3 regions of the Geodermatophilus sp. URMC 63 genome follow, and region 3 is predicted to be linked to each of the others. Evidence: predicted binding sites of a transcription regulator. Region 3 holds the regulator's gene; each other region holds the start of a gene.
The links. The regulator LexA, encoded in region 3, represses DNA repair genes until DNA is damaged. The targets are predictions, from matches to a motif close to TCGAACANNTGTTCGA.
Positions count from the first base shown of each region.

Region 1: a site for LexA is predicted at 5,070-5,085, ahead of dinB (DNA polymerase IV). Genes of this name have one in related genera too.
Region 2: a site for LexA is predicted at 1,559-1,574, ahead of dnaB (replicative DNA helicase). Genes of this name have one in related genera too.

Region 1 covers NZ_CP199956.1:4,838,755-4,846,454, forward strand. Annotated here, with positions in the region: gene ACWIZO_RS23505 (DUF58 domain-containing protein) at 1-617, shown strand, start outside; gene ACWIZO_RS23510 (transglutaminase family protein) at 614-3,061, shown strand; gene ACWIZO_RS23515 (DUF3040 domain-containing protein) at 3,295-3,723, opposite strand; gene dinB (DNA polymerase IV) at 3,830-5,056, opposite strand; gene ACWIZO_RS23525 (BatC protein) at 5,263-5,514, shown strand; gene ACWIZO_RS23530 (cupin domain-containing protein) at 5,829-6,926, shown strand; gene ACWIZO_RS23535 (sucrase ferredoxin) at 6,946-7,700, shown strand, end outside.
Region 2 covers NZ_CP199956.1:1,343,340-1,351,039, reverse strand. Annotated here, with positions in the region: gene ACWIZO_RS06580 (single-stranded DNA-binding protein) at 1-228, shown strand, start outside; gene rpsR (30S ribosomal protein S18) at 286-522, shown strand; gene rplI (50S ribosomal protein L9) at 525-980, shown strand; gene dnaB (replicative DNA helicase) at 1,673-4,252, shown strand; gene ACWIZO_RS06560 (cupin domain-containing protein) at 4,485-4,862, shown strand; gene ACWIZO_RS06555 (Ig-like domain-containing protein) at 5,021-6,907, shown strand; gene ACWIZO_RS06550 (fatty acid desaturase family protein) at 7,030-7,700, opposite strand, start outside.
Region 3 covers NZ_CP199956.1:5,399,526-5,407,225, reverse strand. Annotated here, with positions in the region: gene hflX (GTPase HflX) at 1-592, shown strand, start outside; gene ACWIZO_RS26180 (phosphatase PAP2 family protein) at 743-1,501, shown strand; gene ACWIZO_RS26175 (hypothetical protein) at 1,548-2,603, shown strand; gene lexA (transcriptional repressor LexA) at 2,652-3,443, opposite strand; gene ACWIZO_RS26165 (LysM peptidoglycan-binding domain-containing protein) at 3,730-4,365, shown strand; gene ACWIZO_RS26160 (hypothetical protein) at 4,500-5,153, shown strand; gene nrdR (transcriptional regulator NrdR) at 5,643-6,191, shown strand; gene ACWIZO_RS26150 (vitamin B12-dependent ribonucleotide reductase) at 6,317-7,700, shown strand, end outside.

The sequences.
Region 1 (7,700 bases), 560 kb from region 3:
GCGCGGCCGCCGGGACCGCCGTCCCGGGCCCGCCCGGCGACCCGGCGCCGCCGCCGGACAGCCTCGAGTGGCTGGTGGAGGCCGCGGCGAGCATCGGCACGCACCTGGCCCGCCGCGGCGCGGAGCTGCGGGTGGTCACCGACGCCGGGGAGCTGGACCCGACCGACGGGCACGGCGGCCACGGCCGGGGCGGCCTGGGTCCCGGCGAGCTGCTCGACCGGCTGGCCGGGCTGGCGCCCTCCCGCGGCACGCGCCTGGGCCCGGCGGTGGAGCTGCTCGGCCGGGTGGCCGGTGACGGCCCGGTGGTGGCGCTGCTCGGTGCCGTCGGCCCCGAGGACCTCGCCGAGCTGGTCGCGACCCGCTCGGGCCCGGCCTCCGACGTCGCCGTCCTGCTCGACGTGGGCAGCTGGGCCGAGGCCGGCCGCGGCCGGCGGGCGCTGTCGGCGTCCGCGCGCGGGGTGCTCTCCGGCCAGCTGGAGCGGTCGGCGTCGCTGCTGCGCGGCGCCGGCTGGCAGGTCGTCGTCGCCTCCGCCGACAGGACGGTGGAGGCCGTGTGGACCGAGCTGGCGCACACCCGCGGGTCGGGGACGCGCAGCGTGCAGGGGGTGCCGGCGTGACGACGCTCGCCCCGCCGCCGGTCCGCACCGGCGCGCCTGCCCCGGCCGCCGTCGCGCCACCGCCCGGCCGGCAACCGCCCGGCCCGCGAGCGCCGGGCACGCTGCGCCGCGAGGGCGGCACCGCACTGGCCGCCGCGGTGGCGACCGCCCTCGGCGCCTGCTCGCTGCTGCCGGTCTTCGTCCGCCCCGCCTGGGTGCTGCCGGCGCTGTCGGCCGTCGCCGTCGTCGCCGCCGGCGGGCTCGTGCTGCGCGCGGCGGGGACGGCGCTGTGGGACTGGGCCTCCGGAGGTCGCGCGCTGCCGTCCCGGGTCGCCGCCGCCGCGGTCCCCCTCGTCCCGCTCGGCCAGCTGGCGCTGCTCACCTGCCTGATGACCGCGCAGTTCGCCCCCGGCCGGGCCCTCGGCGGCTGGCTGCCCACGCCCGCCTCCCTCGACGCCCTCGGCAGGGTGCTGCTCGACGGCTCCGCCGAGATCCGCGAGCAGTCGACGCCGGCCCTGCCGCTCACCGGGCTGCTGGCGCTCACCGTGCTGCTCGTGGGCCTGGTCGCGGTGACCGTCGACCTGGTCGCCGTCGGCGGCCGGCAGCCGGCGCTGGCCGGGCTGGGCCTGCTGGTCCTGTTCTGCGTGCCGGTCAGCACGGTGACCGGCAGCGTGGGGCTGCCGGCGCTGGCCGCCCCGGCAGCCGGGCTGGCGCTGCTGCTGTGGACCGACCAGGCCCGGCGGCTGGCCGCCCGCTCCGGGGGGACCGGGACGCGCAGCGGCGCGGGGACGCTCGCCGCCACCGGCACCGCCGCGCTGGCGCTGGTGGCCGCGGTCGTGCTCGGCAGCCTCGTCCCGACGCTGCCCGAGGGCCGGCTGGCCGCCGGCTTCGGCCCGGGTGGGGGCGGCGGGTCCACCGGCACCGCGCTCGACCCGGCCGCGGCGCTGCAGGGCCAACTGACGCTGCCCGAGCCGATCGACCTGCTGCGCGTGGACAGCTCGGTCCTGGAGCCGGGGTACCTGCGGGTGGTGACGCTCGACGTCTACGACGCCGAGGACGGCTGGACGGTGGGCAACCTCGACGGCGAGACGTCGGTGGCCCAGCGCGAGGACCTCGCACCGCTGCCGGGCCACCGCGAGGGGCGGGTGGTGGAGGCGACGATCACCGCCGTCGGCCACGACGACCGGTTCCTCCCGGTGCTCGCCTCCCCCCTGTCGGTGGCCATCGACGACCCCGGGGCGTGGCGGTTCGACCCGGCCACCGGCACGGTCTTCGGCCGCGACGTCACCACCGCCGGCCGCAGCTACCGCGTCACCGCCGTCGAGCCGCAGCCCACCGAGGAGGAGCTGCGCGCGTCGGCACCGCTGCCGGCGGGCGACCCCGTGCTCGAGCGCGACACCGCTCTGCCGGTCCTGGACCCGAGCGTCACCGACCTGGTGGCCACCCTCACCGCCGGGGCGGCCACGCCGTACGACGCGGTGCGCGCCATCCACGACTCGTTCTCCCGGGAGAACGGCTTCGTCTACAGCCTCTCCACCGCGCCGGGCACCGGCGGCGACGACCTCGCCGACTTCCTGCGCCTCAAGCAGGGCTACTGCGAGCAGTACGCCGGCGCGATGGCCGCGATGGTCCGCGCCGCCGGGATCCCCGCCCGGGTCGCCCTGGGCTACACGCCCGGCCGCGTGCAGCCCGGCGGCGGGCGGCTGGTGACCAGCGACGACGCGCACGCCTGGGTGGAGGTCTGGTTCGACGACCTGGGCTGGATCCCGTTCGACCCGACACCGATCGACACCGAGCGGGCCGTCGAGCTGCCCTGGGCGCCGCGGCCGGCCGACCAGGAGGTCCTCGAGCGCCCGACCGACGTGCCGACCGCACCGACCCCGGCGCCGATCGTCCCCGTCCCGCAGGTCGACCGGGTGCCCGACGCCGCGCCGCAGGGCCAGGCCGCCGCCCAGGACACCTCGGCGGCCCGCCCGGTGCTGGTGGCCGCCGGCGTCCTGCTCGGGCTGGGTGCGCTGCTGGCCGCCCCCGCCGCCGCCCGCGCGCTGCAGCGGCGGCGCCGGCTGGCCGACGGGGACCCGGCCGCGCTGTGGGACGAGCTGGCCGCCACCGCCCGCGACCTCGGCCTGCCCTGGGACCCGGCGCACACCCCGCGGCAGCAGGCCGCGTCCCTGGGCCGCACGCTCGGGTCGCCCGGGGGCAGCGGCGCGCACCGGGCCGGTGGCCACGGCGCCGCCGACGCGGTCGAGCGGCTGGCCCGCGCCGAGGAGGCGGCCAGCTACGGCCGCCCCGGCGCGGCCGGCAACCCGGCGCTCACCACGGCCCTGGGCACCGCCCGGCGGGGGCTGGCGGCGGCGGTGCCGCTGCGGGTCCGGCTGCGGGCCCTGCTGTGGCCGGCCTCGCTGGGCGACGCCGTCTCCGCCGCGGTCACCGCCCGGCTCCCGCGCCGCCGCCGGCCCGCCTGACCCGGAGGAGGACCCCGCCGCCCGCGGCGGCGTCCGGCCGTCCCGGGGCACCCACCGGGGCCCGGGAGCGGACCGGTGCGTCCGGCGAGCGCACCCACGCCGCCCGGGCGCGGCCGGCGGAGACCCCGGGAACGCCGACGGCCGCCGTCCCGGAGGGGACGGCGGCCGTCGGCGCTGGAGGTGGGGCTACGGGTCTGACGGGGGGGGTCTGACGCGGGGGGTCTGAGGCGGGGCTACTGGTCGTAGCGGCGGCGGAAGCGCTCCTCGAGGCGGTTCTTCAGCGGCTGACGACGGGGCCGGCCCCCGCGGCCGCGCGCCGTGCTCCCGCCGCGCTGGCCGGCCGGGCCGGTCTCGACGGCGCCGGTGGCGGAGCGGTAGTTGAGGACGCCGAGGGCGGCACCGCCGAACATCACCAGGAAGCCGAGCACCCCCAGCGGGACGGACGGGGCGACAGCGCCTCCGACGAGGACGGCCAGACCCACCAGCACCAGCAGCGCACCGAGTTGCAGCTTCCGCCGGGCCTTGAGCCTGCGGTCACCCGTGCGGACGGAGGAGGCGAACTTGGGATCGTCGTCGACGAGGGCGCGCTCGATCTGCTCCAGCAGTCGCTGCTCGTGCTCGGAGAGCGGCACCGAGACCTCCAGGTGGGCGGAGCCAGACACCCCCGGGTGTCTACCCGGGGGTGACACCGAGGATACGAGCCGATTGCGGGGTGCGAAAGGCGAGTGCGTGGCGACCCGCCGGGAGGCCCCTGCCGGGTCCTCGCGATCACTCGCGGGGGTGGCCGTCGCGCACCCGCCGGTCGCCGTCGCGGCGCAGCAGCGTGGCCGGGCGGACGGCACCGGCACCGAACCGGCGGGCCGCCCGGTCGGCGGCGAGCTCGGCGTCGCGGCGGCCGTGCTCGCGGGCGCCGAGCTCGAGCTGGCGGGGCGCCGACCCGGCGGGTACCAGCCGCTCGGCCCGCACCCCGACCAGCCGGATCCGCGCGCGGTCCAGGCCGAGGGCGTCGAACAGGGCGCGGGCGGTCTCGTACAGCTCCTGCCCGACGTCGGTGGGGACGCCGAGGGTGCGGCTGCGGGTGATCGTCGTGAAGTCGGCGAACCGGACCTTGATGCTCACCGTCCGGGCCAGCCAGCCGCCCGCGCGCAGCCGACCCGCCGTCCGCTCGGCCAGCCGCAGCAGCTCCCGGTGGACGACGGCGGGGTCGTCGACGTCCGTGCCGAAGGTCTCCTCGTGCCCGGCCGACCGCTCCGGCTCGTCGGGGACCACCCGGCGCGGGTCGCGGCCCCACGCCAGCTCGTGCAGGTGGCTGCCCGCGGCCTGTCCCACCGCCCGCTGCAGGGTGCGCGCGGGCACGTGGGCGAGGTCGCCCACCGTCCGCAGCCCCAGCCGCAGCAGCACCTCCTCGGTCTTCGCGCCGACGCCCCACAGCGCGCCGACCGGCAGCGGGTGCAGGAAGTCGATGACCTCGGCCGGGCGGACGACGAGCAGTCCGTCGGGCTTGGCGCGGGTGGAGGCGAGCTTGGCCACGAACTTGGTGCCGGCCACGCCGACCGAGCAGGTGATGCCCTGCTCGTCGTAGACCCGGGCGCGCAGGTACTCGCCGATCTCCGCGGCGTCACCGAGCCGGCGGCCGGCCCCGGCGACGTCGAGGAAGGCCTCGTCCAGGCTCAGCGGCTCCACCAGCGGGGTGATCGAGCGGAACAGTGCCATGACCGAGCGGGAGACCTCGGCGTAGAGCGCCACGTCCCCCGGCAGCACGGTGGCCGTGGGGCACAGCCGCAGTGCCCGGGCGGTGGGCATGGCGGCGTGCACCCCGTACGCCCGCGCCTCGTAGGTCGCCGAGGTGACCACCCCGCGGTTGCCGGCCCCGCCCACGATCACCGGCGCGCCGGCCAGCTCGGGGTGCCGGCGCACCTCGACGCTGGCGAAGAAGGCGTCCATGTCGACGTGCAGCACGGTGCACCCCTCCGCCCGCCCCCGCGACGGCGCCACGGACACCTCCTCCTCGAACACCTGTTCGTACCGACGCGAGGAGGGTAGCGGCCCGTCCGGGCGGGGGTGCGCCGTCGTCCGGGGTGTCGTCGCGTGTCGGGAAACGGCTGGTCGGGCCATGTGTGGCGAGGCGCGGAACGGGTTAGGTGGGACGTGACCGACCGCCGGCCGGCGGACGGTCCCGACCCGGATCCCGGAGGAGCCCGATGGCGCTCGACGACGACGACATGACCAGCACGGAGGGCCCGGCCGACAGCGGTGCCGGCGAGGGCACCCCGGGCCAGCACGACGGCGGTGCCGACGGCGGCGCCGACGGCGGCGCGGGCCACGACGGCGGCGCGGACGGTGGCGCGGACGGCGGCGCCGGTCACGGCCCGGCCGACGGCGGTGCGGCCGGTGGCGGCTCGGACGGCGGCGCTGACGGCGGCGCCGACGGCGGCGCGGACGGTTCGGCCTGAGCCAGGACCCGACAGGCACGGGGCCGGGCGGAGGCGACCTCCGCCCGGCCCTGCGCCGGTGCACGCACCTCGACCCGGAGGTCTTCGCCGAGCAGCACTGGTCCCGCCGCCCCCTGCTCGCCCGCGCCGAGGACACCGGTGAGTCCTTCGCCGACCTGCTGACCCTGGCCGACGTCGACGAGCTGCTGTCCCGTCGCGGCCTGCGCACCCCGTTCCTCCGCATCGCCAAGGACGGCGCCGTCGTCGACCCGAAGCGGTTCACCACCTCCGGGGGCGCCGGTGCCGAGGTCGCCGACCAGGTCTCCTCCGACGCCGTGCTGCGGCTGTTCGCCGACGGCAGCACCGTCGTCCTGCAGGGCCTGCACCGGCTCTGGCCGCCGCTGATCGAGTTCGCCGACTCCCTCGCCGCCGACCTGGGGCACCCGACGCAGGTCAACGCCTACGTCACCCCGCCGTCCTCGCGCGGGTTCAGCCCGCACTACGACGTCCACGACGTGTTCGTGCTGCAGGTCGCCGGCGAGAAGCACTGGCACATCCACGAGCCGGTGCTGCCCAACCCGCTGCGCACCCAGCCGTGGAACGACCGCGCAGCCGACGTCGCCGCCGCCGCCGAGCGCGAGCCGGTGATCGACGCCGTCCTGCGCCCCGGCGACGCCCTCTACCTCCCCCGCGGCTACCTGCACTCGGCGGTGGCGCTCGGGCAGACCAGCGCGCACCTGACCATCGGGGTGCACCCGGTCACCCGCTGGGCCGCCGCGGAGTCGGCGCTGGACCTGGTGCGGGTGCTGGCCGCCGACGACCGCGAGCTGCGCCACTCGCTGCCGGTGGGCCTGGACCTCGCCGACCCGGCGACCGTGCGCGAGGACGTCACCACGGTCGTCGCCGCGCTGCGGGACTGGCTGGACCGGATCGACCCCGACGAGGTGGCCGACCGGCTGCGGGCGCGCACCTGGGACCAGGTGCGCCCCGAGCCGGTCGCGCCGCTGGCCCAGGCGACCGCGGCTGCGGCGCTCACGCCCGACACCGTGCTGCGGCTGCGCCGCCGGCTGCGCTGCAGCCTGCGCCCCGCCTCCGACGGCCGGGCCGGGGACGACCGGGTCGTCCTGGTCGGCGGGCGGCGCCGGCACCAGTTCCCCGCCGCGACCCGGCCCGCGCTGGCCGAGCTGCTGGCCGCCGGGGAGCTCAAGGTCGCCGACCTGCCCGGGCTCGACGCCGACGACCGGCTCGTCCTCGCCCGGCGGCTGGTCACCGAGTCGATCGCGGTGGTGGCCGACGCCACCCTCCCCGGCGGGGCCGTCGACGGCGTCCCCGCCACCGCCCCGGAGCCGGGCCCGCACGGTCCCGGCGCCCCCGCGCGGGACGCCGGCGGGGACGATGGGGAGCGTGCCGATGCCCTCGGGACCGCGTCGTGAGCCCGCAGCGCAGCCCCGGGTGAGCGCCCCGACGGGCGCCGCCACCTCCCCCCGCGGCCGGCTCGACCCGACCCGCTGCTCGGTGACCGCCGAGGCCCGGGGCGACTCCCCCGTGGGCACGGCCGGGCCGGCGCAGCGCTGGCTGCTCGTCGAGCAGCCGGGGCCGTGGGGGCGCGACGCGCTGACCCAGTCCCGGTTCGACCGGGGCGTGGTCGCCGGCCTGACCGCCCGTGCCCGGGCCGAGGGCGTGCGGGTGCTGCTGGTCCGCCGCCCCGGCGACCGCCTGGTCGACTCCGGCCGCCGCTGGGCCTACGTCGACGGCCGACCGGGCTCCGAGGGGCTGTGGTGGTCGGTGCGCGACAGCGACGCCGACCTGCTCGACGCCCCGTGGGACGGGTCGGTGGGTGAGCGGACGCAGCGCCCCACCTACCTGGTGTGCACGCACGGCCAGCACGACGCCTGCTGCGCGCTGCGCGGCCGGCCGCTGGCCCGCGCGCTGCCCGCGCCCAGCCCGGCCGACGTGTGGGAGTGCAGCCACCTCGGCGGCTGCCGGTTCGCGGGCAACGTGCTCGTCCTGCCGCACGGGTTCGCCTACGGGCAGGTGCCCGGCGACGGCGCCGACCTGGTCGCCGCCCACGCGCGCGGCCAGGTGGCGTTGCCCTGGCTGCGCGGCCGGTCGGGGCTGCCCATGCCGGCGCAGGCGGCGCAGGCGGCCGCGCGCGCGGAGCTCGGGCTGCTCGGGGTCGACGACCTGCTCCCGCGCTCCTCCCGCAA
Region 2 (7,700 bases), 1.4 Mb from region 3:
TTCGAGACCAAGGAGGGCGAGAAGCGCACCGTCGTCGAGCTCGAGGTCGACGAGATCGGCCCGTCGCTCCGCTACGCCACCGCGAAGGTCACCCGGGCCTCCCGCGGTGAGGGTGGCGGCGGTGGCGGCTTCGGCGGCGGCGGCGGTGGCGGCGGTTTCGGTGGCGGCGGCGGGGCCAGCGACCCCTGGTCGACGCCGGCCGGCCCGTCCGACGAGCCGCCCTTCTAGAGCGAGGACCCCCTCGCCCCCACCCCTAGTCGTACCTAGCCGTACCTGGAGAACCCAGTGCCCAAGCCCCCCGTGCGCAAGCCCAAGAAGAAGGTCTGCCAGTTCTGCAAGGACAAGGCGACCTACATCGACTACAAGGACACGACCCTGCTGCGGAAGTTCATCTCCGACCGCGGCAAGATCCGTGCCCGCCGCGTGAGCGGCAACTGCAGCCAGCACCAGCGGGACGTCGCCGTGGCCGTGAAGAACAGCCGCGAGATGGCCCTGCTGCCCTACACCTCGACGGCGCGCTGACCATGAGCACCCAGAAGCTGATCCTGACGCAGGAGGTCACCGGTCTCGGGTCCTCCGGTGACACGGTGGAGGTCAAGGGCGGGTACGCCCGCAACTACCTCCTGCCCCGCGGCCTGGCCATCGTCGCCACCCGCGGTGCCGAGAAGCAGGTCGAGTCGCTGCGCCGGGCGCGCGCCGCCCGCGAGGTGCGCTCGCTCGAGGAGGCCCAGGCCGTGGCCGGGCGCCTCACCGGCCTGACCGTCCGCGTGCCGGCCCGCGCCGGTGACGGCGGCCGGCTGTTCGGCCGCGTCACCACCGCCGACGTCGTCAACGCCGTCACCGCGGCCGGTGGCCCGGAGCTCGACCGCCGCCGGGTGGAGCTGCCCAGCAGCATCAAGACCACGGGCCGGCACACCGTCACCGTGCGGGTGCACCCCGAGGTGACCGCCCAGCTGCCGATCGAGGTCGTCGCCGGCTGAGCGCGCGCGGCCGGCTGACGGCCGCTGTACCGCCCGTGAGGGGCGCCGGACATCGTCCGGCGCCCCTCACGGCGTCCGGGGGTCCTGAGGGGTGTCCTGGGGCCCCGGAGACCGTCGCCGCGGCCGAGGGCCGCCGCCGGCGCCCCTCGGTCCCCCCGCGGAGCCCGTGGGTCCACGGCGGTCGCGCGGGCGGCTGGACGCGGCGCCGTGTCGACACCGGGCGCCGTGTCGGCACCGCCCCACCATCCGCCGGCCGTCGTCCTGTGGACGTGTGACCACCGGTACGGGTGGGTCGGGGTGCGCGACACGCCGGTGCCCGACACCGCGAGTTCTCCGGACTTTCTCCCGTCCACACCCGGTGGGCGGTCTCTGCGCAGGTCAGGCCCCGGAGGAGCACGACGGCCCGTCCCCGTCCCCCGCCGTCTCCACATGTCGACACGCCTGTGTCCACCGACTTGTCCACAAGTTGTGCAGAACGCTCCCCACAGCGGTGTTGGACGCGCCCGGCCGCACTTCCTAACGTCCTCCCCGGCGGTCGACGTCGGCGGTTTCGTCGGCACCCCGACCTAGCCTCGTGCTCGAACAGGCGTTCGAGCGTGCGTGCCAGCAGTCCTGGTGCTTCCCCCACCAGACCCCGGTCAGCGGCCGGGGTCTGTCTGTGGGTGCGCCGGTGGAGAGAAGGAGGGCTTCCCGTGGCGGTGGCCGACGATTTCAGCCGACCGTCCGCGACGGCGCCGGCGTACGACCGGCAGCCGCCGCAGGACGTCGCGGCGGAGCAGTCGGTGCTCGGCGGCATGCTGCTGAGCAAGGACGCGATCGCCGACGTCGTCGAGGTGCTGGCGGGCCCGGACTTCTACCGGCCGGCGCACCAGGTGATCTTCGACTGCATCCTCGACCTCTACGGCCGCGGGGAGCCGGCCGACGCGATCACCGTCGCCGCGGAGCTCAACCGCACCGACCAGCTGTCGAAGATGGGCGGCGCGGTCTACCTGCACACGCTCATCGCCTCCACGCCGACGGCGGCCAACGCCGGCTACTACGCCGCGATCGTCGCCGAGCAGGCGGTGCTGCGGCGGCTGGTGGAGGCCGGCACCCGCGTGGTGCAGCTCGGCTACGGCGCGGCCGGCGGGCGGGGCGACGTCGACGACATCGTCGACCGCGCGCAGCAGGAGATCTACGACGTCACCGAGAAGCGCATGAGCGAGGACTACTCGCGCCTCGAGGACGTCCTGCAGCCGACGATGGACGAGCTCGACGCCATCGCCTCCCGCGGCGGCACCGCCCGCGGCGTCCCCACGGGGATCCGTGATCTCGACGAGCTCACCAACGGTCTGCAGGCCGGCCAGATGGTGGTCATCGCCGCCCGTCCCGGTGTCGGGAAGGCACTGGCCCTCGACACCCCGATCGCCACACCCGAGGGCTGGACGACGATGGGTGCGGTCCGGGTGGGCGACCGGGTGCTCGGCGGGGACGGGCGTCCCACGACGGTCGTCGCCGCCACCGACGTCATGACCGACCGGCCTTGCTACGAGGTGCACTTCTCCGACGGTTCGGTGGTCGTGGCCGACGCCCAGCACCAGTGGGTCACCACCGACCGCGCCGCCCGCCGGCTCGGCGAGCGCGGCGAGGCTCACGTCCGGACGACGGAGGAGCTGGCCCGCACGGTCCGCTGCGCGACCGCGGACCGGCGGCTCAACCACGCCGTGGTCAACGCCGCCCCGCTCGACCTGCCCGAGGCCGACCTGCTGGTGCCGCCGTACGCGCTCGGCGTGTGGCTGGGCGACGGCACCTCGGCCGCGGCGCAGTACACGAGCAACGACCCCGAGATCGCCACCTACATCGAGGCCGAGGGTCTGGTCGTCGTCCCCACCGGGGTCGACCGGCCGTACTCGATGCGTCTGCCCGCCCGTCCGTCGCCCGCCGAGCGGCCCTGCCCGATGTGCGGCCGGCTGTTCGTGCCGAGGACCGCACAGGTGCAGACGTGTGGCAAGACCTGCGGTGGCGCCCTGCGGGCCAGCGGTGGTGTGGGCCGGCAGGCTGCCTGCCCCGACTGCGGCGGCCCGTCCAGCGGGATGGCGCAGTGCCAGGTCTGCCGGGACGACCACGGCACCGTGAAGGGGCTGCTGCGCACGCTGGGCGTGCTGGGCGACAAGCACATCCCGGTCGCCTACCTGCGCGCCTCGGTGGCTCAGCGGCGGGCCCTGCTCGCCGGCCTGCTCGACACCGACGGCACGGTCACCGGGGGTGGGGCGGTGCAGTTCGCCGTCACCAACCGGCGACTGGCCGAGGACGCCCGGGAACTGATCGCGGGTCTCGGTCACCGCGTGCGGATGAGCACCAAGCGGGTCCGGGGCCGGACCGAGGCCTCGTCCACCTGCTACACGCTGACCTTCAGCACCGACGACGAGGTGTTCGCCCTCGAGCGCAAGAAGCTCCTGCACAAGGAGCGCGGTGCCCGCACGTTCACGGCCCGCGGCGTCCGTTTCGTCACGGACGTGCGGCCGGTGGTGAGCGTGCCCGTCCGCTGCATCCAGGTCGACGCCGCAGACTCTCTGTTCCTCGCCGGCCGGAGCTTCATCCCCACGCACAACTCGACGCTCGGGCTGGACATCGCGCGTTCTGCGACGGTGAAGCACCACCTGCCGGCCGTCATCTTCTCGCTCGAGATGAGCAAGCACGAGATCACCATGCGTCTGCTGTCGGCCGAGGCGAAGGTGCCGCTGCACCACATGCGCGCCGGGACGCTGTCCGACGAGGACTGGTCCAAGCTCGCCCGCCGGATGGGCGAGGTGGCCGACGCACCGCTCTACATCGACGACTCGCCGAACATGACGATGATGGAGATCCGGGCCAAGGCGCGGCGGCTCAAGCAGCGCAACGACCTCAAGCTCGTCGTCATCGACTACCTCCAGCTCATGACGTCGGGGAAGCGCGTCGAGAGCCGGCAGCAGGAGGTCTCGGAGTTCTCCCGTGCCCTCAAGCTGCTGGCCAAGGAGCTCGAGGTCCCGGTCATCGCGATGTCGCAGCTGAACCGCGGTTCAGAACAACGGCAGGACAAGAAGCCGATGCTCTCGGACCTTCGCGAAAGTGGATCGATCGAGCAGGACGCCGACATGGTCATGATGATCCACCGAGAAGACATGTACGAGAAGGAATCACCGCGTGCGGGAGAAGCGGACATCATGCTGGTGAAGCACAGAAATGGTCCGACGGCGAACGTCACGGTCGCCTTCCAGGGTCATTACAGCCGCTTCGTCGACATGGCCAACTGAGGCGTGGCCGACTGACGCAGGGCCGGTACCGGCCGGACGAGAGGAGGCGCCCGGGACCACACGGTCCCGGGCCTCTCGTCGTCCCGCCGGTCAGGACACCGGCACCCGGTCTCGTTCGGACTGCGGCCCGGGGCCGAGGGGATCGGCGGATGGCGGGTCCTCGGGCCCTGGGGGCGGCCGCTGCGGATCACTACGGTCATCTGGCACGTCCCAGGACGCCGGGGAGGCCCTGATGCGGCAGTGCAGGATCATCCGCGGAGGCAGCGGCCCGGGCTACCGCGGCAAGCAGGACCTCGACTACTCCACCGGCGTCTCGGCCGAGAGCTGCGGCTCGGAGGCCCTGTGCCTGCACCTCCTGGTGCTCCCGCCCGGTGCCGAGGCCCGGGCCCACCTGCACGAGGCCCACGAGTCGGCGATCTTCGTGCTCGAGGGGTCGACCTCGTTCCGGCACGGCCCGCACCTCGAGCACGTCGACACCGTGCAGGCCGGCGACTTCGTCTACATCCCCGCCGGGGTGCCGCACCAGCCGTTCAACCCGACGGACCGGCCGGCCCGGGCGCTGGTGGCCCGGACCGACCCCAACGAGCAGGAGAGCGTCGTCCTGCTCTGAGCGCCGGTGTTCCACGTGGATCAGCGCTCGGCCGTGCCCCGGCGGTGCGTCCACCTGCGGGAACCGTCCGTGTTTGTGGTGCGGCTCACCGTCGGCTACGAAGGGGCGTCCCTCCCCTCAGCTTGGAGACGCCTGTGCAGCAACGACGCTGGCACCGGATGACCTCGTCGGTCGTCGGTGCGCTGGCCCTCACCGCCTTCTCGGTCACCGCCTCACCCGCGCTGGCGGACGCGCAGAGGCCCGAGCCGCTCTCGGTCTTCCCGTCGGACTCTCTCACCGTCGCCGACCCCGGCCAGGTCACCGGCCGCCGGGTCGCCCTGCCGCTCGAGGGCTGCGGTCAGCCCATCTCCTGCGGCCTGACGCAGCAGCTGAACCAGCTCGACGGCTTCGACCTCGACCCCCGCATCGCCATCCGGTTCAGCGAGCCGGTGGACGACCCGGCACGGGTGGCCGCACGGATCACCGTGCAGGCGGAGGACGCCGGGTGGCGGACCGGCGTCGACCGCGTCGTCTGGGACCCGGAGACCGACACCCTCTACGCCCACCCGGCCGAGCAGCTCGCTCCCGCCACCACCTATCGGCTGCGCGTGCAGGACGGTCCGCACCGGTCGATCCAGGACACGTTCACCACGCTGAGCGCCACCGACGGCCTGCTCGACCTGCGGCAGCAGATCGACAGCGGCCAGGCCTTCACGGCCACGGACACCACCCCGGGCCTGCAGGTCGAGGGCGTCTTCCCGGCGCGCGGCACGAGCGTCTCGCTGGTGCAGGACACCTCCACCACCGGCGCCGACACGACGGCGACCGTGCCCGTGCCGCAGGCGGCGACGGGCGGGACGCTGGTGTTCGGTTCCTTCGAGGCGCCGTCCTGGCTGCGTCCCGACGTCACCATCGAGCAGACGCCGACCCGCGACGCGGGCCCGCAGCCGGTCGAGGCGGTCCGGCTGCCGTTCGTCGCCGTCCTGCCCGAGGGCACCGCCCCGGCCGGCGGGTGGCCGACGGCGGTGTTCGGTCACGGCTTCACCCGCACCGCGGCCGACGTGTTCCTCGCGGCCATCGTCAACGCGCAGAGCGGGATCGCGACCATCGCCACGGACGTCGTGGGTCACGGGTTCGGCCCGGACAGCGCCTGGCAGGTCACCCCGCTCGGTGGCGCGACGACGACGATCCCGGCGTACGGCCGCGGCGTCGACCAGAACGGCGACGGGACGGTCGACAGCACCGAGGGCTCCTCGGCGACCGGCGCCGCGGCCGCCCAGTCCTCGCGGGACGCGCTGCGCCAGACCTCCGCGGACGTCATGACCCTGGTGCGCTCCGTGGGGGGCACCGACGTCGACGGCGACGGGACGGCGGACCTCTCCGGCCAGGGCGTCACCTACTTCGGCCAGAGCTTCGGCGGCATCTACGGGACGATGGTCACCGGCGCCGACCCGACGATCGCCCGCTCGGTGCTCGACGTGGCCGGCGGACCGATCACCGAGATCAGCCGGCTGGGCGTGTTCCGGCCGGGGCTGACCGAGGCGCTGCGGGCCGCGGGCCTGCTCAACAGCGACGACCCGACGCGGAACTGGTTCCAGGAGCAGATGCCGCTGCGGGGCGAGGGCCCGGTGACGGTGACCGTGCCGGGTGCGGTGGCCATCCAGGACTACCTGGCCCGGTCGACCTGGCTGTCGCGTCCGGGCAGCCCGGAGACCTTCTCGCCGCTGATCGCCCCGGAGCGGGCGGTGTTCCAGGTGGCCTTCGGTGACCAGACGGTGCCCAACCCGACGTCGTACACGGTCGTCGACGCCGGGGACCTGTGGTCACGGACCAGCCTGTACCGCAACGACAGGACGCCGCAGGCGGCGACCAACCCGCACGGCTTCCTGCTCAACCCGGTGCAGTTCCCGCTGGGGGCGCTCCCGGGGCAGGCGCAGGTGGCGGCCTTCCTCGGCCGCGGGGAGGTCGTCGACCCCGACCAGGGTGGCGCCGTGTGGGAGGTGCCGATCAGCGACCCGGACCTGCTGCTGGCGCTGAACTTCGACCAGCCGGCACTGCGGCCCTGACCGGACGCCGAACGCAGAGGGGCCCGGGACGACGGTCGTCGTCCCGGGCCCTTCCCCACACCGGCCCCGGTGCAGGGTCCCGCCGCGAGCGTGCGAGCGGTGGGGGGCAGCGGGGTCCTTTCTCAGGCGGCCGTGGCCGCCCGGCTCAGGCGCACCCCGGCAGTCAGCTTCCGCTGCAGCGTGCGGCGGACCTTGGGGGTGCCGGTGGTCATCTCGTAGAGCACTGCCAGCTGCTGGAGCAGGTTGCGGCGGTTGGTGAGCTCCAGCCAGCCGTTGGGCAGCGACAGCCGGATGATCTTGTGCCAGGCCGAGCCGACCTGCCGCGGCAGCGGCGCGGTGTGGTAGTTCAGGCCGTAGCGGTCGAACAGGTCGCGGATCTTCGGCGCGATCTCGGCGTACCGGTTGCTCGGCAGGTCCGGGAACAGGTGGTGCTCGATCTGGTGCGACAGGTTCCCGGTCAGGATGTGCATCGCCCGGGAGCCGGAGATGTTGGCCGAGCCGAGCATCTGGCGCAGGTACCACTCACCGCGGGTCTCGCCCTCGATCGACTTCTTCTCGAAGGTCTCGACGCCCTCGGGGAAGTGCCCGCAGAGGATGACCGAGTTCGACCACAGGTTGCGCACGATGTTGGCGGTGAAGTTCGCCGCCAGGGTGGCGACGAAGTTGGGGCCCGACAGCAGCGGGTGCAGCACGTAGTCCTTGCGCACCTGCCGGCCGATCTTGACCAGCACCTGCTTGGCGCGGCGGCGGAACTCCGGGTCACCGGTCTGCTTCTTGGCGATGACCGCGCCGA
Region 3 (7,700 bases):
GGTGGAGAACGCGCTGTTCGCCACCCTCGACCCGACGGTGCGGCGTGCGCAGTCGCCCGAGGGCCGCGAGTACACGCTCACCGACACCGTCGGCTTCGTGCGGCACCTGCCGCACCAGCTCGTCGACGCCTTCCGGTCGACGCTCGAGGAGGTGGCCGGTGCCGACCTGCTGCTGCACGTCGTCGACGGCTCCGACCCCGACCCGCTCGGCCAGATCGACGCGGTGCACGTGGTGCTGCAGGAGATCGACGCCGCGGCGGTGCCCGAGCTGATCGTCGTCAACAAGGTCGACGCCATGACCGAGGACGACGTGCTGACCCTGCGCCGCGCCCTGCCGGGCGCGGTCTGGGTCTCGGCCCGCACCGGCGAGGGCATCGAGCGGCTGCGCGAGATCGTCGCGACCCGGCTGCCGCACCCGGACGTCGAGGTCGAGGTGCTCGTGCCCTACGACCGCGGTGACCTGGTCGCCCGCGTCCACCGCGACGGCGAGGTGCTCAGCGAGCAGCACGAGGCGTCGGGGACCCGGCTCTCCGCGCGGGTGGACGGCGGCCTGGCCGCCGCCCTCGAGCGGTTCGCCGTGCCCGTCGGCTGACCGGTCCTCCCCGCTCCCGCCGCCCGGGTGCCCGGCTCCGCGCCGGGCCCCGGGCGGCTCGCCGTCCGCCCTCGCTGTCCGCCCTCGCCGTCCGCCTCGCCGCCGGGCGGCCGAGGTCACGGACGGGTCACGGGCCGGTACCGTGACCCGATGACCAGCGGCGTGGTGCGGCGCCGGGACGGCGCACCGGCCGGGGACGGGCCCGGCGAGCCCGCCGCCCTGCCCGGCCGCGTGGTCACCCCCGGCCGCCCGCCGTGGTGGCTGCTGCTCGGCGCCTTCCTCGTCGCGTCCGCCGTCACCGTGGACCTGCTCAGCCGCGGCTACCTCGAGTGGGTCGACCTGCGGGTCTCCGAGGTGGTCAGCGGCTGGGACCTGCGCGACTCCCCGGCCTACTGGCCGGTCTGGGCGGTCACCCAGATCGGCGGGCGCGGCACCATCCTCGCGGTGCTGGCCGTCCTGGTCGGCTGGCTGTGCGTGCGGCGGCGGACGCTGCTCCCGCTGGTGCGGGTCCTCACCGCGCTGGCGCTGCTCACCGTCGTCGTCTACGCGTTCAAGTTCGGCACCGGGCGCACCGCCCCGGCCTACCCGGGGTCGTTCTTCCACCGCGACGGGGCCTCCTATCCCTCCGGGCACGTGGCCAACGCCGTGCTCATGTGGGGGGTGGCCCGCTGGCAGGCGGTCGAGTACCGGCTGGGTCCGCGGGTGCAGCGCACGCTGTGGTGGCTCAGCGTGCTCGGGCCGGTGGCCGCCGGTGTGGCCATGGTGTCGCTGGACTTCCACTGGGTGACCGACGCGGTGGTCGGCGCGGCCGTCGGCCTCCTGCTGCTGGGCGTGGTTCACGCACTGGACGCAGCCGTGCTGTCACGCTGGCCTCGTGCGCGAGCCGGCCGTCCGTCCGCGCGGTCGTGACGCGCGTCGCGGGCCCGTTCCCGGCCGTCGCAGGGCCCGCCGCGGGGTGGCCGCCCGCGTCTACCTGGCCCTGACGCCGGCCCTGGCACTGGCCGTGACGCTGGCCGGTGCGCCGTCCGCCGGTGCCGAGGAGCCGGCCGCGGGGTCCGTCCGCTGCCAGGTCACCGATCCGCGGCTGGCCGAGCTGTCCGGTCTGGTCGACGTCGGTGACCGGCTGGTGGCGACGGCCGACGGCGGCGACCAGGTGGCGGTGTACGTGCTGGACGACACCTGCCAGGTCGTCGACGTCGTGACCGCCCCGCTGGACCCCTACGACCCCGAGGACCTCGCGGTCGGCCCGGACGGCACGGTCTGGCTGGCCGACACCGGGGACAACAACGGCACCCGGGCCACCGTCGCGCTCATCGCCCTGCGTCCCGACGGCGCCACCGCGCTGTACCGGCTGACCTATCCCGACGGCGCGCACGACGCCGAGGCGCTGCTGCTGGCCCCGGACGGCACCCCGTACGTGGTCACCAAGGAGGTCCTGGGCGCCAGCCACGTCTACCGGCCGGCCGCGCCGCTGGTCGACGGCGGCACCGTCGGGCTGGCCGACGTCGGCACGGTGTCCTTCACGCTGACCGGCACGCCCGGCGGCCCGGTCGGGCGTGCCGGCCAGTTGCTGGTCACCGGTGGCGCGGTCGCGCGCGACGGCAGCCGGATCGCGCTGCGGACCTACACCGACGCCTACGTCTGGCCGCTGGCCGGCTCCGACGTCCCGGGCGCGCTGGCCGGCGAGCCCGTGCGCGTCGCGCTGCCCGCGGAGCCACAGGGGGAGGCGGTCGCCTTCACCGCCGACGGCGGCGCGCTGCTCGTCGCCGGGGAGGGCGTGCCCGGCGACGTCACGCTGGTCCCGGTGCCGGCTGCCACCGCCGCCTCGACGCCGGCTGCGCCGTCGGCCCCGGCCGACCCGTCGCTGGCGGGACTGCTCTCCGGCGACGGTGGCGGCCCCTCGCCGGTCACCGCCGGGCTGGTGGCCGCTGCCGTCGCGGCCGTCCTCGTCTGGATCGGCGGGCGGCTGTGCCGGCGGCGCGACCTGGCCGGCCCGCCCGTCGGTCGCTGACCGGCCGACCCGCCCCCACGGGGTGGCCGGCCGGCGAGCGGTGCGGGGTCAGACCCGGCGCAGCACCGTGACGACACGGCCGAGGATGGTCGCCTCGTCGCCCGGGATCGGCTCGTACGCCGGGTTGTGCGGCAGCAGCCACACGTGCCCGTCGCGGCGCTTGTAGGTCTTCACCGTGGCCTCGCCCTCGAGCATCGCGGCCACGATCTCACCGTTCTCCGCGGTGGGCTGCTGGCGCACGACGACCCAGTCGCCGTCGCAGATGGCCGCGTCGACCATCGAGTCACCGGCGACGCGCAGCATGAACAGCGTGCCCTCGCCGACCAGCTCGCGGGGGAGGGGGAACACGTCCTCGACCGCCTGCTCGGCGAGCACCGGGCCACCGGCGGCGATCCGGCCGACCAGGGGCACGTAGGTGGGCGTACCGGTGTCGGCCGCGGAGGCGCCGGCGGGGGCGCCGGTGGGGGCAGCGGCGGGAGCGGCGGCCTCGCCCGGCGTCTCACCGGGCAGCCGGACGTCGAGCGCTCGGGGGCGGTTGGGGTCGCGCCGCAGCCAGCCCTTCTTCTGCAGCACCGAGAGCTGGTGGGCGACCGACGACGCGGAGGACAGGCCGACGGCCTCGCCGATCTCGCGCACCGAGGGCGGGTAGCCGCGGCGCTCGATCGAGTCGCGGATGACCTCGAGCACCCGGCGCTGCCGCTGCGTCAGGCCGTCGCCGGCCTCCGTGCGGTCGGGGAAGGTGCGGACCGCGCCGGTCTCCTCCCCACCCGCGCCGCTGCCCGCGCGGCGGGACGTCCCGCCGGTGCGTGTGCGCTGGCCGGTCCCGCTCGTGCCCGCCACGTCTCCTCCTCGCCGGCCGTGTCGCCACGGCCCTCGTGTCCTGCTCCTGCCCGGCCGCGGCTCCTCGTTCGGGACCGCCGGCCGGACGGGACCGCCTCGGCGCCCGGAGGCGACGGCGGACGGGTGCTGGTCGGACGGTAGCGCCTCGGAGCCGGTACTTCAAACGTGTGTTCGAAATCGCCGGGAGGTGTCGGGGTCGACCCCGTCGGCGGGTTGCGCTAGGAATCGCACAGGCGTTCGATCGAACAGGCGTTCGACCGGATGACACCGACGAGGAGGAGTGGTCATGGGCACCGTGCGGCAGGACGTGCTGGAGTTCGACGCGACGGTCCAGGTCCCGTGGCGGCCGTCGCTCCGGTCCGCGGCCGGTGGCGGTGTCGGTGCCGGTGGCGGAGGTGTGGCGGCTGTCGACCGCCCGGCCCGGCCGGCAGCGCCCGGAGCCCTGCCGGGCTCCGGCCCGCGTGTCGGCGGGCACCTGCGCCCCGTCCCCGACCACCCGGCCGCCGCGGGCGTGCGCACCGCCGGGCCGGCCTCCGAGCGGCCCGGCGCCCGGCGCGACCCGGCCCGTCCGAGCGGGCGGCCGCTGCGTTCCGGTACCACCGGTGGCCCCGTCCGCGGCGGCTGCGCGCCGGCCGCCGTGCGGCTGACCCGGCGGGGGCGGCGCCTCGTCGCCGTGCTCGCCCTCGGCGGAGCGGTCGGCCTGGGCGCCTGGCTCGCGCCGCTGGTGGGCGGTGCCGGCGGCGGCCTGCGGCTCGCGGGGGAGAGCAGCGTCGTCGTCGAGCCGGGCGACACGGTGTGGTCGATCGCGGGGGAGGTCGCCGCGGACGGGGACGACGTGCGCGTCGTGGTCGACGCCATCGAGGAGCTCAACGACCTCCGCGGCTCGTCCGTCGTGCCCGGGCAGGTCCTGCAGTTGCCGTGAGCGCCGGCTGCGGGGCGGCCGGGTCGGCCGCCGAGCTCCGGCAGACATGGACGAGAGGGCGGCGGCGAGTTCGTCAACCCTCCGCGCGAGGTCGCTCACGGACCGGAGCCTCGCCGGCACCTACGGTCGAGGACGTGTCAGCAGCCGTGAGCAGCCGGGCCGCAGTCGTCTTCCGCTCGCCGCAGGACGTCGAGGTGTGCGTGGACGGCGGCTGGGCTCCCGGCGCCATGCTGGGCTGGCGGCACGACGAACGCGGCGGCTGCCAGGCGCAGGTGCGGTGGCGCGACGGAGGCGAGCCGACCTGGGTCGACCTCGCCGGTGTGCGCCTGCCCGAGCGGCACCTGTCCCTCGCGCACACCGGGACGCCGGCCGAGTCACCGACCGCCGACACCGGCGATCGCGACCGGCAGGACGGCTCACCCCGTCCCGACGCGACCGTCGTGATGGCCGCGGTGCAGCCGGCACGCCGCACGTTCCGTGCCGGCCGCCGGCACGGCGCCGACGGCACCGCCGAGCAGCCCGCCGTCGGGTCCGCCGCAGCGGGCCGCCACCGGGCGCCCGCCGACGGGTCCGCCGGTGCAGGCCGGCACCGGGCGCTCACCGCCGAGATGTCGGCGGTCGCCGTCGGCACCCCCGCCGTTCCGGACGGCTCCGGCGCCTCCGCGGGGTCCTCCGCAGCGTCCTCCGCTGAGGTCGGGGAGCCGGACCTGCTGACCCGCCCGATCCGCCTGAACGACCTGGCGTCCCACCCGCGCGGCGGGCGTCCCGCCGTCCGCCGCCCGGTCTGAGCTCTCCGTCCCGGCGTCCTCGCCGGTCGCGGCAGGTCCGGGTCCCGGTACCGGGCGGGGCCTCCGCGAGCGCCTCCACCGCCGACCGACCCGCCCTCCGGCGGTGCCCGTGCGCGCGTTCCATACGCCCCTTCCACCCTCTCCCGCACGCCGACACGCGGGGGCCCTCGGCGTGTCGTGTGACGGGTGGGAATCATGCTCGCGCCTGGTCACCGGTGGGTTGCGAGCACATCTCGGTGGAAGAGACACGCCCGCGTTCGGCTTGCAGATGTAGTGGAGCCCGGCCTAGGGTCCCCCTACATCTAGTAGTTGCTTCAACGGGAGTCCTCCACAGGTCGTCCTCAGGACTTCCCCGTGGCATCCACCGGATGTCCCCAGGGGGGTCCACAGACGCGACCCCGAGGGGCGATCAGCGGTCGCCGGCGCGGCCGCCCGGGACCGGTCACCGGTCCCGGGCGACGGGCCGGTCGCGGAGGGAGGTGAACCGCAGTGCGCTGCCCGTTCTGCCACAACCCCGACAGCCGGGTGATCGACTCGCGCGAGGCCGACGAGGGGGCCACCACCCGCCGTCGCCGGTCGTGCCCGGCCTGCGGTCGCCGTTTCACCACGGTGGAGGAGGCGGTCCTCGCCGTCGTCAAGCGCAGCGGCGTCAGCGAGCCGTTCAACCGGGCCAAGGTCGTCGCCGGCGTCCGCCGGGCCTGCCAGGGCCGGCCGGTCGACGAGGACCAGTTGCAGCAGCTCGCCCAGCAGGTGGAGGACGCCATCCGCGCCAGCGGGGCGGCCGAGGTCCCCAGCCACGAGGTGGGGCTGGCCATCCTGCGGCCGCTGCGGGAGCTCGACGAGGTGGCCTACCTCCGCTTCGCCAGCGTCTACCGCGCCTTCACCTCGCTGGAGGACTTCGAGAAGGCGATCACCGAGCTGCGGGCCCGCCACCTCGCCGGCGGCACCCCACCGCTGCCCGGCATGCAGCTGGACCCACCGCCGCGCCGCCGCGGCGGCGGGCGCAGCCAGCCCGCGGCCGACCGGACCGCCACCTGACCGCACCCCGTCCCGACCGCCGGCAGCACTGCCGGACACCCGAGCACGCCAGGAACGTCAGCACCACCCGCTAGAACGAGTGCGGCTCTTCCCCAGCCGCCGACCACTCCACGAGGGAGAGCTCTGTGACCGAGACCGAGGACCGCTTGTCAGGCCGCACGCGTCGCGCCCCCGCCAAGGCGCCGACCAGGGGGAAAGGCCTAAAGGTCAAGCGGGTCTACACCACCGCCGGGGTGCACCCCTACGACGAGGTGACCTGGGAGCGGCGCGACGTCGTCATGACCAACTGGCGGGACGGCTCGGTCAACTTCGAGCAGCGCGGCGTGGAGTTCCCCGCCGAGTGGAGCATCAACGCCACCAACATCGTCACCACGAAGTACTTCCGCGGCGCCGTCGGCACCCCGCAGCGGGAGAGCAGCCTGCGCCAGCTCATCGACCGGGTGGTGCTCACCTACGGCGCGGCCGGCCGCGAGCACGGCTACTTCGCCAGCGAGGGCGACGCGGAGGTCTTCGAGCACGAGCTGACCTGGATGCTGCTGCACCAGGTGTTCAGCTTCAACAGTCCCGTCTGGTTCAACGTCGGCACCAGCGCCCCGCAGCAGGTCAGCGCCTGCTTCATCCTCGCCGTCGACGACACGATGGACTCGATCCTCAACTGGTACCGCGAGGAGGGGCTGATCTTCAAGGGCGGCTCCGGCGCCGGCCTGAACCTCTCCCGCATCCGCTCGTCGAAGGAGCTGCTGTCCTCCGGCGGCACCGCCTCGGGCCCGGTCAGCTTCATGCGCGGCGCCGACGCCTCCGCCGGGACGATCAAGTCCGGTGGCGCCACCCGCCGCGCGGCCAAGATGGTCGTCCTCGACATCGACCACCCCGACGTCGAGGAGTTCATCGATACCAAGGCGCGCGAGGAGGACAAGATCCGCGCGCTGCGCGACGCCGGGTACGACATGGACCTCGGTGGCAAGGACATCACCAGCGTCCAGTACCAGAACGCCAACAACTCCGTGCGCGTCTCCGACGAGTTCATGCGCGCGGTGGAGGACGGCACCGGCTTCGGCCTGCGCTCGCGCCTCGACGGCTCGGTCATCGAGACCGTCGACGCCAAGGACCTCTTCCGCAAGGTCACGAAGGCCGCCTGGGAGTGCGCCGACCCCGGCATCCAGTACGACGACACGATCAACGACTGGCACACCAACCCCGAGACGGGCCGGATCAACGCGTCCAACCCCTGCTCGGAGTACATGAGCCTGGACAACAGCTCGTGCAACCTCGCGTCGCTGAACCTGATGAAGTTCCTCAACGACGACGGGACCTTCGACGCCAAGACCTTCGTCAAGGCCGTCGAGCTGGTCATCACGGCGATGGACATCTCGATCTGCTTCGCCGACTTCCCGACCGAGCCGATCGGGGACACCACCCGCGCCTACCGGCAGCTGGGCATCGGCTACGCCAACCTCGGCGCGCTGCTGATGGCCACCGGGCACGCCTACGACTCGCGCGGGGGCCAGA